Linked DNA regions of Aureispira sp. CCB-E. The protein of the gene in region 1 binds, or shares a complex with, the protein of each later gene. Links are inferred from orthologs where the notes say so. Each region holds a gene or a part of one and is shown in the gene's direction. Other genes may lie near its edges. The genes, in order: mnmG and mnmE.

Evidence for each region.
Region 2: the proteins of mnmG (region 1) and mnmE are in contact, whole or in part, in a solved structure (PDB 9HIP), measured with the Escherichia coli proteins. The link is inferred for Aureispira sp. CCB-E from one-to-one orthologs.

Annotation. Positions count from the first base shown.
Region 1 is NZ_CP133671.1:449,886-458,691, reverse strand. What follows is about bases 1,947-4,827. They hold mnmG (tRNA uridine-5-carboxymethylaminomethyl(34) synthesis enzyme MnmG), read left to right. Parts: upstream 1,947-2,397; coding sequence 2,398-4,257; downstream 4,258-4,827. Other genes in these bases: QP953_RS01760 (OmpA family protein), read right to left, coding at 1,947-2,103. In the rest of the region: more of QP953_RS01760, read right to left, coding at 1-1,946; QP953_RS01750 (ankyrin repeat domain-containing protein), read left to right, coding at 4,967-5,632; QP953_RS01745 (hypothetical protein), read right to left, coding at 5,794-6,609; QP953_RS01740 (hypothetical protein), read right to left, coding at 6,613-7,239; QP953_RS01735 (nucleotidyltransferase family protein), read right to left, coding at 7,239-8,612; QP953_RS01730 (phosphotransferase), read right to left, coding at 8,624-8,806. UniProt on the Escherichia coli protein: NAD-binding protein involved in the addition of a carboxymethylaminomethyl (cmnm) group at the wobble position (U34) of certain tRNAs, forming tRNA-cmnm(5)s(2)U34.
Region 2 is NZ_CP133671.1:1,712,511-1,721,365, reverse strand. Bases 3,352-6,281 are described here. They hold mnmE (tRNA uridine-5-carboxymethylaminomethyl(34) synthesis GTPase MnmE), read left to right. Parts: upstream 3,352-4,070; coding sequence 4,071-5,492; downstream 5,493-6,281. Other genes in these bases: QP953_RS06635 (AAA family ATPase), read left to right, coding at 5,887-6,281; QP953_RS06645 (hypothetical protein), read left to right, coding at 3,557-3,901; QP953_RS06650 (hypothetical protein), read left to right, coding at 3,352-3,550. Also shown: QP953_RS06660 (glycosyltransferase), read right to left, coding at 1-767; UDP-glucose 4-epimerase GalE, read left to right, coding at 1,611-2,642; more of QP953_RS06650, read left to right, coding at 3,059-3,351; more of QP953_RS06635, read left to right, coding at 6,282-6,969; QP953_RS06630 (DUF4276 family protein), read left to right, coding at 6,966-7,646; QP953_RS06625 (Fic/DOC family N-terminal domain-containing protein), read left to right, coding at 7,767-8,837. UniProt on the Escherichia coli protein: Exhibits a very high intrinsic GTPase hydrolysis rate. Involved in the addition of a carboxymethylaminomethyl (cmnm) group at the wobble position (U34) of certain tRNAs, forming tRNA-cmnm(5)s(2)U34.

The DNA of each region.
Region 1 (8,806 bases):
GGACATTTCAGAAAACTCTTTGATAACTCTAAACTCCACTCGACGATTGGAGGCACGACCATTATTGGTAGCATTGGATTCAACAGGTTGTGTTTCTCCAAACCCTTTAAAAGCAAAACGATCAGAAGCAATTCCTTTTTTCTCTAAATACTTCATGACAGTTGACGCACGGCGTATTGCCAAAGTCCAGTTGTAACGATTGGAACCATTGCTATCTGTATGCCCCAATACTTCTACCGCTATAGTTGGATAAAATTGGAGTGTATCTGCCATTTTATCTAACTCAGCTTTGGCTATATTGGTCAAGATAGACTTGTCATGATCAAAATAAACACTTTTAAACGTAGGAATATGCTGTGCCCTAATGGGCACTTTTACAGGTTCTCCAGGCTTTTTCTTAGGTCGAAAGCAAATAGGATCTAGTTCTCTTTCCTCGTATTTTTCTAAGTTAGTTAAATCAATTTGTATGGTATCTTGATTGCTCTCTTCTAGCTCAGCATTATATGTAGCCACTATTTTATAATTAAAACCGCCAACTAAAGCCAATTTAAATTCGCCATTAATGGGGTTGGTTCGAGCATAAGCATCTTCTACCAAAACACCTTCTTTAAAAACTTTTATGCTAGTAGGAATACCCTTTTGATCAAAGCAGTTGATCACATATCCCGTTATTAGTGCCGTTGGCTCAGGTCGTAAAGCTTCTGGCATTTTTAAACTATAAATATCATACCCTCCATAAGATTTTTTGTCTGAAACAAAATAGGCATACTCTCCCGAAGCAGGAATAACAAGCCCTTCATCCGCTCCTTTAGTATTGATGGTTAGACCTAAATTTTGAGGCACCTCCCAATTAGTCCATGAATCGTCCAGTCGCTTGGCCATAAAAATATCGCGCCCTCCATAACCAGGATGTCCATCGGTATCAAAATACAAGGTTTTACCATCCGCTGCTAAAAAAGGACAGTGTTCATTTCCAGGAGTGTTCAGTGTTGGTCCTAAATTTTTGGGTGTAGAAAAGTTACCATCAGGTAGCAAAAACGAAACATACAAATCCCTTCCTCCATAGGTATCTGGTCGTTTCATCGAAAAGACAATGGTTTTGCCATCCGCTGCCAAATCAAAAGAAACCCATCTACCAACATGCTGTAGTCTCTGAATGGCTTTTCGCTTAGGAATTGACCAACCGTCTTTTGTTCTATATGTAAACGCCAACACTTCATCCATACTTGTTCGTCCATAACTATTGATGGTCATTAAGGTGTTGTTATCTGGCATTACAGCATTGACAAAATTATTGCCCTGATTGTTCAATGGACGACCAATGTTCACTGCTTTTGACCATACTCCATCTTCTGAACGAGTGCTAAAGTAAATATCTTGCGCTCCAAAACCATCTTTAGCATCTTCTCGAACAAAATACAAAGTTTTACCATCTGGGCTTATCGTTGGCGATTTATCAACATACTCACTATTCACCTCTCGCCCCAAGTTCTGTGGTTGAGTTCCCTCTACAGCATCCCCTCCTTTTACCAAATTGATCTCGCCCATATCTTGGTAAATAGCCAAACGCTTAAAAATAATTTCTCTTGACGTACTTTTTAAGGCAACCCCCGTTTGCTCAAAAGGTCGATAAGGCATCTTATACACAACTTTATTATTGATAAAAAAGAGCAAATTTCCCCCTTGCTTTCGAACTTCAAGGGTATTATAATCAGTTGCAATAAGCTTACTTTTTCGAACCCAAGGCTCTATAACATTGAATTTTCCGTGTAGCTGATACCCTATTCTAAATTCTTTTCGATTGTTGATTTCAAAGTGATAATATTTATAGGCATCTTTTCGCCCCCAAGACAGCCCCCATTTGGAATCCATCATTCGATTTTTAGAATCGAACTCTGCAACGAGACGAAAATCTTTTTGGGCATTTACATACAAAGCATTATAGTAGGTTTTTTCACCATATTCTTGAACTTTATACCAACGATTGACATTCTTCTCAAAATCCAATTCTTCAAACCACAACGGTAGGTTTTCTTGTGCTTGGCTATTGGATACAAAACAAATCAGTAAGAGTAAGGTAAACTTTATTTGGGATAGTTGCATCTTTATTTTTTTTAATAATAATAACGATTGATAACAGCAAAAGTTACGAGAAGTACATCCTCTACCTCAAATAACATTCCTATTCCCAATCGAAAATAATAGCTTTCAAACCACTCTAAAATCATTGGATTGTCATTTTCTCTGATTCAGATATAATTGATGCTCTATAAGATATAGCCATACACTCCTATAATTAAAAAAATTGCATAGAGTAGTAGAATGTTGTATCTTTGCGTCACTATTAATCTGTTTGGGGGCTTTCCAAAACCTCAAACCAACAATTTTAAAAATACTATGTTTCCAGAATATGATGTAATTGTTGTAGGTGGAGGACATGCAGGCTGCGAAGCAGCAACAGCAGCTGCCAATATGGGTTCCAAGGTGTTGTTAGCAACCATGAATATGGAAACCATTGCCAAAATGTCTTGCAATCCTGCTATGGGTGGTGTTGCCAAAGGGCAAATTGTACGTGAAATTGATGCTTTAGGTGGCTATTCGGGAATTGTAACCGATCATACCATGATCCAATTTCGCATGCTAAACTTATCCAAAGGTCCTGCCATGTGGAGTCCTCGTGCTCAAAGTGACCGAATGCGTTTTGCCGAAAAATGGCGTATGATGCTAGAATCCAATCCCAATATTTCTTTTTGGCAAGAAATGGTCGTTGGTCTTGTTGTCAAAAATGGTGTTGTAAAAGGAGTGCGCACTTCTTTAGGTTTAGAAATTCCTGCCAAAACGGTTATTCTAACCAATGGAACATTTCTAAATGGTATTATCCATATTGGCGAGCGAAAAATAAGTGCTGGACGTGCTGGCGAACGAGCTTCAACAGGTATTACTGCTCAATTGATAGAGTTAGGTTTTGAGGCAGATCGCATGAAAACAGGTACTCCTGCACGTGTCGATGGACGTACCATCAACTGGGATGTGATGGAGGTACAGCATGGAGACGAACCTGTTGGCAAGTTTTCATTTACCGATACACCCAAATTAGAAAAACAACGTCCTTGCCACATTACTTACACCAACAAGCAAGTGCACGAAATCCTAAAAACAGGATTCGATAAATCTCCTATGTTTACGGGACGGATACAAGGTATTGGTCCTCGTTACTGCCCTTCTATTGAGGATAAAATTGAACGTTTTGCGGACAAAGAACGCCATCAATTATTTGTAGAGCCTGAAGGTTGGGATACTTGCGAAGTTTATGTAAATGGCTTTTCTAGCTCTTTGCCTGAAGATGTGCAATACAAAGCTTTGCAATTGATTCCTGGCTTTGAAAATGCCAAAATGTTCCGCCCTGGCTATGCTATTGAATACGACTTTTTCCAGCCCACACAACTCAAAGTTTCTTTGGAAACTCGCCTAGTGAAAAACTTATTCTTTGCAGGGCAAATTAATGGAACAACAGGTTACGAAGAAGCGGCTGCTCAAGGTCTAATGGCGGGAATCAATGCACATCTAAAAATACACGACCAAGAACCTTTTGTTTTAAAACGTTCAGAGGCTTATATTGGTGTTTTGATTGATGATTTAATCAACAAGGGAACAAAAGAACCTTACCGTATGTTCACGTCTCGTGCCGAACATCGCATTCTCTTGCGCCAAGACAATGCAGATACTCGATTGACACCGTTGGCAGATCAACTAGGTATTGATGTGAAAGATCGCCTAAAACGTGTGAGAGAAAAAGAGGCTGCTTATGAGAAAATTGCTGAATTTATTCATAATACGAGTATAGATCCATCTGATATTGATCAAGTATTGGCAGAAAAAGGCTCTGCTCCTCTGCGTCAAAAAATGAAAATGCATAAAATTCTTTTGCGCCCAAATCTCAGCATCAAAGACTTTATGAAAGCTATTCCTAAAGTAGAAAAATTCATGCAGCAATTTGAGCAAGAATTTGTAGACTGTGCTGAAATTAATTTGAAGTACGAGGGATACATTCGCAAAGAAAAAGATCAAGTTGAAAAAATTAACCGCTTAGAAAATGTGCGCTTATATGACATTGACTACTCAACCATCAAAGGGCTTTCTTCCGAAGCCGTGGAGAAGTTGAATCAGTTGCAGCCTGCAACTATTGGTCAAGCAAGTCGTATTAGTGGTGTTTCTCCTGCTGATGTATCTATTTTATTGGTCTATGTAGGACGCTAAAAAAACGATCATTTATTCAATTTATAGTGAGTTGTATGCAATCATTATGTGATGCATACAACTCTTTTTTTTGTACGGCACATTACGCTCGCTACTGCTACGCTATCTAAAGATCTGTTTTACAAACAACTACCAACCAATAAAAATTAAGTGGTGTCTACGAATCGTTGAACTGCTTCCATTTTTTTCCTAAAACTAGGATTCATCGAGTCTTGCCGCTTTTTTTGTGATAAAACTTGCTATTCTATAATTAGGCATATTTAATTTTTTAGTTTAAATTACACACAATTCACTAACAATAAGTTGTTTATGTAGATTTTTTTTTGTAACTTTTGGTAATCTTTTAGCTTAAAGGTAAATTAAGTTAAGTATCAAGTTATAATTGGTTTAAATCAGATTATACTTATACCCTTAAACCTCACACAAACGTATTGGTTATCATTCAGCCACTATCTGTTGGAAATGTCTTTCACTACTCAAAGAATAGACCTAAAGCCTTAACATGAATTACTACTTTCTTTTTTTGAATAGAAAGAGCATCCAAGAATCTAGACGAATACAAGCAATATATTCCCTTACCAACAACACATTGATCATTAATCGAATGCAAGTCTCGCAACATAATTTTATTTGTAAAAAAGTCTTTGACTAACTGCTAGAGAAAGTACTTTTTTACAGCTTATTTGTCCTCACCTCAAAAATAAAGCATATGATTCAAGTACTTAAATCACACAGCAAAAACAAGGATACTGACAAAGTCATTTCATTGATTCACTCTAATCCTGAAATTTTAAACTTTAGAGATTATTATGGTAGCTCAGGGCTGATGATTATTGCGTATAATCAGTTAGACAAAGCTCTAGAGCAAGCACTTGCCTTGAAAAAAACCTTATCGTTTCACGAAGCGATTGTTTGTGGTAAAATTGATGCGGTAAAAGAGCATCTACGACAGTATAAATCTAAAGGAATTAATGCTCTTTCTCAAGATGGTTATCCTCCTTTATGCTTAGCCGCTCTATTCCATCAAACAGAAATTGCAAAACTACTGATTGAATATGGTGCCGATGTCAATCTTGCTGCCAAGAACGTTTCTAGAGTCACACCTTTACAATCGGCTGTTGCCAAAGAAAACTACGAACTCTGTACGATTTTACTTAAAGCTGGTGCAAATCCTAACATTGCTCAAATGCAAAATGCCACAGCGCTGCATTCTGCGGTTTACAGAGGAAATTTAGCCTTGACAAAACTACTCGTTGAAAATGGTGCTTTTATTACAACAAAAATGTACACAGGAGAAACAGCCATGAGCATTGCAGAAAATAAAGGTTATCAAGAAATAAAAGACTACTTACTAGCAGCACAAGCCGATGCATAGGTACTTTTTTATCACCAAGTAATAATTTGCTTATTTCCTAGCTTTCAGCAATATTCATACAGCACTAATAATCACACATAAAAACTCTGAACTCTTAAATTATAGAAGGTCAAAATTTAGATTTTGACCTTACTTTTAATTGCCATCTATTAACAAAACAATTATGGATAAATTGCTCTCCATACATCGTTCATCAGGTCATTGGGATCTTTCCCTTGTACCACTAAATAAGTTACTGCTACACCTTGTTTTTCCATATATTTTAATGCCTTTAAATAAGCTTGATGAAGATATATCAAATGCTGTTCACTTTCATGTATTTCTTTGGGTTTGTGTTGCCCTACTCTTGTAGCAGCAATATTTTCTTCAATTTGGAAATGAATGATCTTTTGCGGTAAGGTTGTTCTAAAAAGAGTTGTTAAAGAAGGAATTAGTTCTGAAAGTTGCTGTTGCTGAATTTTTACTAAGTATGCTGGCAATTCCCAAAAATCTATCCTTCTTCCAAGCCGTTTATTTTCTAATTTAAACCAATGTAAAATACTTGCCCAAGGAATTTGTTGTTCTTCTAACAATGATTCATTCCAAGTAGAATTTTCTTGTAGATTCAATTTGGAGTTCATTTGTAGGTATAAATTACCATAAACCAAACTCCCTACTAGTGGATGGCGTTCTGTAATTAACACATTGGGTTGATAATAATCAGCAAAAAATTGCTCTATTGCCCCAAACAAGGTCATTTTTAAATATAAAGCAACATACTTAATCGTTGGATCTTTTCGAATATCAGCATATTGGGATAAGGCATCCATGCCTTGAGACAACTCAGAAAAAGGAGCATTGGGCGTATCGTGAAAATTAGTACATGCCAATACTTGATAGGCTTCTGGAACTTCTTTTTGTTTTTTGATCAATTGATGAATAACAGTGCTTTTTCCACAACCATCAATTCCTGTTATTGTAATAGTATACGGTTTCATTATTTAAAATTTTAGTTGCGCTAGAATCTGCTTTTTTAATTCTAACAAAGGTAGTTCTCCATCCAAAGCAATATGCTCTACTGTAGTCATAATCTGCTGATAAGCTGCTTGTACTTTATGTTGAAAATTCATAAATTGCTTTGTATTGACCTGTTCAGGAAATCCACTTTCAAAGGTTGAATAGTGTTTCTTTCGTTGTCCTGCTGTTTTGACAGAAACATTTAAAGAAAAAACAAGATCTGGCTTCGGAAAAGAAGTTGTCAAGCTAAGCCGATGGGCTAAGTTTCCATCATAAGCAACTTCTGTTGCTAGATACTTGTACCAATAGGCATTAATCAAAGCAATCTCTACTGCTTCTCTTCTGGCAATTTCTAATGCTTGTGCCATGCAGTGTAATAAAAAGAACGTACGACTTTGAGGAGAAAGACTTTTTAAATACCAATCAACAGCTTGCTTAGAAGAAATAGAAAGATGTTGCTCTTCCTTGGGTAAATAAAACAAATCCCAAATTGTGACTTCTTTGACTTTTTTGCCGTTAAACAAAATGGTGTCTTGCAATAAAATATCTATTAAACTAGATTTACCAGCACCATCGGTTCCTGTAATACAAATCCATTGTGGTTCTTTCATTATTGAATTCTTTTTTTGATGCGTTCTAATGCTTCTTCTGATATACCTAAGGTGTTCATTTTTTCTTTGGTAGAAATTTTTGAGGACTTAAAAAACAAATTGGTCCAACCACATTGAAGTAAATCGTACCATGTTTTAAACATCAATGCAAACAGCAACAGCCAACTAATTTCACTCGCAATGTACTCTAACATTCGATAAGATCGAGTCCACCAAATCCAAACACCTTGTCTAGCATTAGGGTATAAATTAGCAGCCATCTTCTTAGCCTCTTCCATTGGAGGAAAAAGCAAATATTTCCAAGTTAACCAAAAATAATAAGATTTTTCCTTGAACTGATTGGTGGCATTAAACTCTGAAATTGCCTTTTCTACTTCTGTTGGATAGGAGGTTCCAATTCTCAATTGAGTATGCAAATTTTTTGTTTTCTCTGCAACACCTTTTTTGTAATAAGCAGAAGTTTGGGGTTCCATTTTTTTTATCAACTCACTCACAGTTGGGTTAGAATATAATGGATTGGTCAACGAAAGCGCAAAATACATCAAACGTTCTGTTCCTGCCTTTTTCACTTCGGTTTCTAATAATTGCCAATCAAAATTAGCTTCATATTTTCGTAACAAGTTATAAATATCAAAGACATCTCTAAGCCCATTTTTATAATAGCCCAAATGCACACAAATATGATGAAAATTATCTTCTGGGCACATCTGCAAGGCATTTAAGCCTAAAAAAGAAAAAGGGCGCACTCTTGACCATATTGCCTCATAATCTAATCGATAAGGGGTTAAAGGAGATTTTAACCCCCACTGTATCCCAAACATACATTGTAACTCTCGATCAATGAATGGGGGCAAATGATGAGATGTTTTGAGTTGTTTCTCTGGGTTTCCTCCAATGCGCTCTCCAATACACAACAAGCCTTCTTCTTCAAATATTTGCAAAATGTTGGGAATCGATTTTTTTCGAACCAAAATATCAATGTCATTCATTCTTTTATAAAAACTATTTTGATAAATAGTCTCTGCAAATAAAACGCCTTTTAAAATCACAAACTCAATTCCTGCTTCTTGAAAGCGTTTTAAGATTGGCTTTGCCTTCTGTAATCTTGCTGCATTAATCTGTTGAATTTCAGTAGCTCTTTCACTAATTTTATCTTGAACATGGTCTGGTATCTGTTGCCACCAGTTCTCTTGCTTCAGAATGCGGTAGATATGAGGTATGATCCTATTAAATCGAGCCAAGTTATAAAAGGACTCCCAAGACGAGATCAAAGGAATAAGTTGTTCTATTTTCGTTTTTTCGCTTGGTGTTAAGTTATTATAACTCAACAAAACCAACAACTGGTCTTCTATGGTTGTATTTGGTATTTTCATAAGGGATATAATTAGGCTTCTATTCCAAATCGGATTACATTCCCATACAATTGATCAATGTATTCCAACTTCATGATATTATGAACCAATAAATATAAATTTAATCGAATCAAAGCACATTCATAAGCATTGATTTCTAGCACTTTTAAAAATAACTCTCGATCAAAAGTTGTTTGTGTTTCTCGGCTCAATGC
Region 2 (8,855 bases), 1.3 Mb from region 1 along the record:
GAATCTAAAAAAGATTGCCATCGAATATTAACAGCCAATTGTTTTTCCTCTACTGATTTGGGTTTTCCTCCAACAATCAAAAACTGATATGGCAATTGAGTGGCTTGTTTTATAACTTTCTCTTCCAAATACGTGCGTTGTGGCTCGGGACCTGATAAAACAACAATTACATCTTGACGGGCAGGGCGTTTTGACATCTTAGACAATCTAGACAATGGTCCCAAATAGGCGATATTTTTTAAACTAGTTTTGTGTGCTAAATCCCCTGCTATATTAGGTTCTAATTCATAATCTGGCACCCAACAAGCATTAAATTTTTGAATAAAAAAATGATTGCACTTTGCTACAAACGCTTCTATATATCGATTGGGAACCTGAATATTAAGTTGATGTGTTATAAAAATAGACTGAATTTTATGATGATACATTCCATAACGATTATCAGAAATAATTGTCGTAATTTTATATTCCTTGATAATAGAATTCAACTTTCTACGTTCTAAACGTATTGCTCTTAGAATTTTGGGTACCTGAGGTAAGATGTTTAAAAACATATTGCTCCCCTTGTAGTGAATACCGTAAGTAGGTAATTCAATCGTATTCAAATGGGGATATTGCTGACGAAGAAGGATCAATGCTTCTCCATCAGAAGCTAAAACAACATTGGCGCCTTGTTGTTCTAATTCATCAATAATTGGAATGCAACGAGTGGCATGTCCTAATCCCCAATTCAAAACAGCAACAAGTATATTTTTAGATGTTTCCAAAAGATTTAATTATAATAATAGTTCAATAGCACTTCGTGTAGAGGACAAAGTGGGATACTTTTTGTTGGTAATATTACGAACATTTAGCATTAGGTGCTTGTTAGGGCAGACACAATCATTGATAACAAATAACAAGACACAACAGCTTCGCAATAAAGAGTAACTACTTATCATAACTAGATTAACTCATCATTACAACTGTGTAATTTTACAGCAATCATTTGGATTCTACACCACAAAACCTGCCTTTTTAATAAAAAAAATTTAACTTAGTTGTTCAAAATGTTATTTCATGCAGCTAAGTGTATAAAATTGTAAAGACTATGAAAAATACAAAAAAGCTTTTAGTTCTATTTGTTGCCTTGGTGCTTGTTGTTGGAATGACAGGCTGTAAAGCTGGTTGCGGTTGTCCTCATTGGTAGCCCATCTCCAACACTTCGTTAAAACCATTCCCAGACAAATCAATTAACACAATAAATAAAATAGTTCAAGTATGAAATTAGCTGCAAAGAAAATAGTTGTGGTTTTATTAGCAATCGCCATGGTAGTAGGTATGAGCAGTTGTAGAACCCAGCAAGGATGTCCTAGTAACTTTTCACTAGAAATTAGTAAGTAAGTAACACGACAAGTAATCCATTATTAAAATATAATTTAGGTTCTTACAGGTTCGCAGCACATTCCCTACTTTAGTTTGTTTTAATTTACGAATGTACTTTTTTATCTTTTTGGTAAAAATCAACGAACTAGCAATACTATATAGTATTTGCATGTATTGAATACACTGTGTCCTGTTTAGTAATTACTTAAATTTTTTGTTTACAAGAAAATTGATACCTTTTAGAAATGTCTAAAATATTGGTAACTGGTGGGTGTGGTTATATTGGTAGTCACACCATTATTGATTTAGTAGAAAATGGTTTTGATGTAATTTCTATCGACAACAATGTCCGATCTAATCCTGAAATTTTGGATGTTGTTGCCCAAATTACAGGTAAAACGATTCCTAACTATGCTGTTGACCTTTGCAATTTAGAAGCCATTAAAACGGTCTTCGAATCACATCAAGATATTGTCGGCATCATACATTTTGCAGCATACAAAAGTGTGCCTGAATCGGTTCAAGAACCATTAAAATACTATCAGAACAACCTAAACAGTTTGCTCAATGTATTAACTTGCATTCATCAGTATCAGATTCCTAACTTTATATTCTCTTCTTCTTGTTCTATTTATGGCAACACCTCTGTTCTACCTGTAACGGAAGACACTCCTATGTCAAGAGCAGAAAGTCCTTATGCTAGTACCAAACAAATGGCGGAGAGAATTATTGAAGATTTTTCTGTTGCCAATCCTAACATTAATAGCATCTTATTGCGTTATTTCAACCCTGCGGGTGCCCATCCTAGTGGTTTGATGGGAGAAATTCCTCAAGCGGGAGCCTACAATGTTGTTCCAATTTTGATGGAAGCATTAACAGGAGCTAGAGATCAGTTTACGGTTACAGGCAATGATCACGACACTAGAGATGGTAGCTGCATCCGAGACTATATCCATGTTATGGATGTTGGTAATGCGCATACAAAATCCTTACAATATTTGCTTAACAATAAAAATAATGCTAATTGTGAAGCCTTTAATGTAGGCATAGGGAAAGGTATTTCTGTCTTAGAATTAATTACCGCCTTTGACAAAGCGACTGGGCAAAAATTAGATTACAAAATTGGTCCTCGTAGAGCAGGTGACGTTTCGGCCATCTATTCTGACTACTCAAAAGCAAACAAACTGTTGGGCTGGACGCCAAAATATAATGTTGACGACATCCTGTCTACTGCTTGGCAATGGTTTCAAAATGGATCTACTTTTGTAAAACAATAGCTCTTTTATTACTTTCCACCATTTCATTCTAGCTGGCAAGCACTTGCTTTCCCATTATGGCTAAATTCAACCTTATTGATTGATCAATAAGGTTGAATACTTAAAGACAATAGCTAACAGTGCAATTACTACAAACAATCATCCTTCAATAAAATATCGACTTACTAAAACGATAGGAATAAAATTTGTGTTATTGGCTATGTATTAATGATTATCACGAATGTAATTCTTATTAAGAATAAAACAATTGGTTTGCTATAGCCTTTTTTCCTTTGTCTAACCTATCATCAAAAGACGCGTAACCTCTGTTTTGCTTTTTTGATGAAGAAAAAAAGCAGCATAGTTCGCTTCTCATACATTCCGTTCAATCATTGTTATGATAATATCTTAAAATTTAGTCCACCATAAAAATACCAATGAAAACTTTTTTTTGTATCTTTTTGTTTAGTTTTATATTAATGAATACTGGTTTGCAGGCTCAAATCAAACGCAATTTATACACTTATCAAGCTGCTCAAGTCGAATTTTGGTATCCCAGTGAGTGGCAAATAGACGAGGAGGATAAAGTAGCAACATTGCAAAATGATGATGGTTCTCTATCGATTACGTTTTCTATCATGGAAGCTGATCAAATAGAAGAAGCCCTAATTGAGTTGGAAGCAATTATTCAGACTCAATTGACACAGCCTAATATTACGACAGAACCCGAAATTATAGAGTTAAATGGGATGATGGGAGTTGTATCTGAATTAGAAGGTAGCATTAATGGTAGTCCAGTCCAATTGGGAGTGTTTATTATAGATAGTCCACAAAATGTATTATTGGTCTTGGGGATGGGACATGAGCAAACCTTACAAAAAAATAATAAGGTGCTAGACAAAATTATAAAAAGTATTAAACCGATTTAAATAAGAATGGAAGTAGGATTTTTTGTACTGGGCTTGATTGCTATACTAGGGACTTTTTCGTTGTATAGAAATGGTCAAAAAAATAAACTTATTCATGCTGTAATCAATGATTTCCTGGACAAAAAAAATGGTTTATTGGTCGGCGTAGATAGACCCAATAATTCGGGTCCTTTTGAAGACGAGTATTATGACCATCAAGGGGATAATTTATACCAAAACCTAGGCTACCAAAACAATGAAACAGTCTATAGAAAAGTTGCTTACCAGACTAGTGATGGTTCGAACAAACAGGCTTGGGTTCAAATTCGTATTGAAAACTTGAAGGTTACCTATATTGAATGGAAAGAATAGTACTTCGTACAAAATTGGCGTTCCATTGTTTTTAGAGCAATTCATTCCTAGTTTAAGTTTTTAGTTTTAACTTTGTTCTTGAATTATTTTTCATTTATTCAAGGTATAGAAGACCATTCAATAGCTATAAAAATCGATACCTTGTTCTTTATTTATAATACACTTCACTTTGTACAACTTCATTGATCTCCAAGACACTATAGTTGCCTTAGCTACTCCTGCTGGTAGTGGCGCTATTGGAATTGTCCGCCTTTCTGGCAACCAAGCTATCTCAATTACCAATGAAGTCTTTCAAGCTAAAGACTTACAACAAGTTGATTCTCACACGATTCATTTGGGATATATTCGCGATGAACAAAATAAAATCATTGATCAAGCTTTAGTTTCTGTTTTTAAAAACCCACATTCTTACACAAAGGAGGATGTTATAGAGGTTTCTTGTCATGGTTCTCGTTATATTCAGCAACAACTGATTGAACTGTTTATTCGCAAAGGTGCTAGAATGGCTAGAGAAGGGGAATTTACATTGCGTGCTTTTTTGAATGGTCAAATGGACTTGTCTCAAGCTGAAGCTGTGGCTGATTTAATTGCTGCCGAATCTGAATCAGCACACCAATTGGCTTTGTCTCAAATGCGGGGAGGTTTTTCGGATCAAATTAAGGAGCTCCGAAGCGAATTAATTCATTTTGCCTCCATGATAGAACTAGAATTGGATTTTGGTGAGGAAGATGTAGAATTTGCCAATAGAGAAAAACTGCAAGAACTCGTTCAACAAATTGTTCGGATTATCAAGCGCCTTTTAGATTCCTTTCAATTGGGCAATGCCATCAAACATGGCGTCCATACGGTATTGGCTGGTCGCCCCAATGCAGGAAAATCAACGCTTCTAAACGCTCTGCTCAATGAAGAACGAGCCATTGTTTCTGACATTGCGGGAACAACAAGGGATACCATCGAAGAAATACTCAATATTCAAGGGGTTCAATATCGCTTAATTGATACCGCAGGCATTCGAGAAGCAACCGACCAAATAGAGGCTATTGGGGTCGAAAAAACGTTGGAACAGGTTGCCAAATCTGCCATTCTAATTTACGTCTACGACCAAACGACATTAAGCCCTTTAGAGGCACAAGCTGATCTTCAAAAATTGGCGACAGCGGATATGAATATCATTGTTGTTGCCAACAAAGCAGATTTGCATTCTCAAAATCAAGCTCCATCCTCTCTTGAAGAGAACGATACTCTAGAAAAAGTTACACAAAATTTGACGACGCCATACACTACTCTATCGCTTTCTGCCAAGGACAAAACGCAAATTGATCAGCTCAAACAATTGCTTTTTGACTTGGTCGCTTCTGGGCAATTGCAACAGGATAGTAGCATTGTCTCTAATTCTCGCCACTACGAAGCGCTTCAATCTGCTCTACAGTCTTTGGATGCTGTTTTGGAAGGATTGGAAATTGGCATTTCTAACGATTTTTTAGCCATGGACATTCGCCACGCTTTAAATTACTTGGGTGAAATTACTGGCGAAATCTCTACGGATGATTTGTTGGGGAATATTTTTTCTTCTTTCTGTATCGGAAAGTAATTGCTGCAAAATAAAGTCAAATCTGGCGTGAATAAAGTTATTCTATTATCTAAGACATAACGCAGTTGTTCACTTAATCATCAGATAGCACTTTTCTAACTTGTAATATAGTAGAAAAACAGGTTCATATTTGAGCCTTGCTTTTTCCTTTTTGTCGTTTCAATTGATTGGCTTGTTTTTATAATTGGAATATTATTGTATTTTGTGATTTAAGCTTATTTCTTCTAAGGATTTAGGTTATTTTCTTCTCATAAAACAAAAAGATTATAAATTTTGTACTAAGAGTACAACTTGTAAGCTTTGCAACTTTAAGTAAAATATTGCGTAAAGGTAAAGCCCTAGATAAGTTTCGTTTATAATTTCCCAAAGTAGAAGTTTTAAAAGCACTCAATTAATGATAGATAGCATCGAAATCAATAACTTCAAATCTATAAGAGAATTAGATCTCACATTAAAACCTATCAATGTTTTAATAGGTGCTAATGGTGTAGGTAAGACTAATTTTATAGGTTTTTTTAAGTTGCTTAATGTTTTGTATAAAGATGAACTCCAAAAATATATTGCAACTCATGGCAAAGCGGATAGTTTTTTGCATTTTGGACGTAAAGTTTCAGATCATTTAAAAGGGGAAATTTATTTCAAACAATTTAATAACATTAACAGTTATGCTTTTGAATTAATTCCTAATCAAGCCTCCAACTTAATTATAAATAAGGAAGATAGTGGCTATGGTTCTAAGTACTCAAATATAAGTTACTATAACTATTGGGATTTAGAATACAATAGTCATGTATTAACAAATAGTACCTCCTATAGAGATAAGTATTTACGTGACCATTTTAGAAGTTTCAAAATATATCATTTCCATGACACAAGTCGTACAGCAGCATTACGCACTCCCTGTAATTTGAAAGATAATAGATTATTGAAAGAAGATGGTTCAAATCTTGCCGCTTTTTTATACTTATTACAAGAAAAACACCCTAAGAGTTTTAAATTCATTACTCGTACTGTACAATCTATAGCTCCTTTTTTTAAAGGTTTTTCATTAGAACCTGATGAACTTAGCCCTGATATGATAGAGTTAGTTTGGGAAGAAAAAGGTTCAGATATGTACCTAAATGCCCAAAACTTATCAGATGGAACAATACGTTTCATAGCTTTAGCAACCTTGCTATTACAACCAGAACCTCCTAGTACTATCATCATAGATGAACCTGAACTTGGCTTGCATCCTTTTGCCATTAACAAACTCGCAGGTTTAATCAAAAAAGCTTCTGTCAAAAGTCAAATTATCTTATCAACTCAATCTGTTAACTTAGTTAGTAACTTTGAACCTGAAAGCGTAATAACGGTAGATAGAGCAGATGGACAGTCTGTTTTTAAACGACTAGATAGTCAAGATTTAAAGAATTGGTTAGAGGATTATTCTTTAGGTGATTTGTGGACAAAAAGTGTTATAGGGGGGCAACCATGAAAAGATTAGTATTTATTGTTGAAGGGTATAGCGAATTAGAATTTATAGATAAATTAGTACGCCCTTATTTTGCCGAGCACTACCAATTTTATCAAATAGAAGCATTTTGTCTCCAAACAAGTACAGGAAACAAAGGTGGTTTTGGTAAGTATAAACAGCTAAAAGATGACATTCAGAGAATCATTAGGGGAGGTAATACTAATGTAATTGTTACAACATTTTTAGATTTTTTTAGATTACCAAATTCTGTCCCTGAATATCAGAAGATGCTCAAAGAATCAAATATTGATAAAAAAATATCAATACTAGAGGATGGATTTTCAAAAGATATAAAGAGTAATAAATTTATACCCTACATTCAAAAACATGAATTTGAAGCCTTACTTTTTTCTGACAATTGTGGATTTGAAGAGCTTTACGAAAAAAAAATCTATACTAAAACACAAGCAATCATTGAATCATATCCTAATCCAGAAGAAATAAATAATAACCCAGATACTTCTCCATCTAAGAGATTGATTCGTATTCTTAATGAATATGGTGATACATACGATAAAGTAACAGAAGGAAATTTAATTGCAGAGGATGTAGGTATCAACAAAATGTTAGAAAAATGTCCACGATTTAAGGCATGGATAGAAACATTAGTGGAGCGAGTGATAGAAGACAAAGAATAGTAACTATTGCAAAAAATGCAACAGTTCAAAAATACATAATGAAAAGAAACCTCAAATAGCCTATTTCTCTAAAGATTTAGGTTATTTTTGAATGAATAGGATCAATAAGCAATCCAAGCAATGAACCCAAATTACAAAATACAATCCTTACCATTATCCTCTGACTTAGAAACAAAGGCAATTCTAAAACAGGCGATTAAAGCCAACAAAGCATTAGCCGAACTCAAAGGAGTTGCTAGAACAATTCCTAATGAAAGTATCTTAGTGAATACCTTGATCTTAACAGAAGCAAAAGAAAGTTCAGCTATTGAAAACATTGTTACCACACACGATGAACTATTCAAAGCGGATGTTTTAGAGGAAAAGGTAAAGAATTTGAACACCAAAGAAGTAATGAACTATGCAAGTGCTTTGCGTCAAGGATTCAATTTAGTACGTAGTAATGACTTATTGATTAATCGTTATATTCTTTCTATCCAAGAAGAACTAGAAGGCAATGCAGCAGGGTTCAGAACTCAAGCAGGTACAACCCTAAAAGATGGAGAAGGAAACGTTGTTTATACGCCACCACAAGACATTCAAGAAATTGAACGTTTAATGGAAAATTTAGAACAGTATATCAACGATGATTCTTTAGATGATTTAGATCATTTGGTAAAAATGGCAATCATTCATTTTCAATTTGAAAGTATCCATCCTTTTTATGATGGCAATGGTAGAACGGGGCGTATTATCAATATCTTATACCTGTGCTTAAAAGGCTTATTGGATAATCCTATTTTGTATTTAAGTCGCTTTATCATACAAAATAAGGCTAAATACTACGAGCTATTGCAAGATGTTAGAGACAATGATAATTGGGAGGAATGGATTTTGTACATTCTAAAAGGCGTTGAAGAAACTGCTTTAGAATCTATTCAAATTATTAAGTCTATTAGTGCTTTAATGTTGAAATTCAAGCAAGAAATTAGAACCAAACTGCCTAAAATTTATAGTAAGGACTTATTAGAGAACTTGTTTAAGCATCCTTACACTAAGATTGAGTTTTTGCAACAAGACATTGACAAAGTCAGGCAAACAGCAGCTATCTATTTAGATGCACTTGTTGATATTGGTCTAATGGAAAAAATAAAGCATGGAAAAAGTAATTATTATATCAATAAAGAGCTATTTGCTTTGTTTACTCAATAGTCATGTTAAAAAAACACT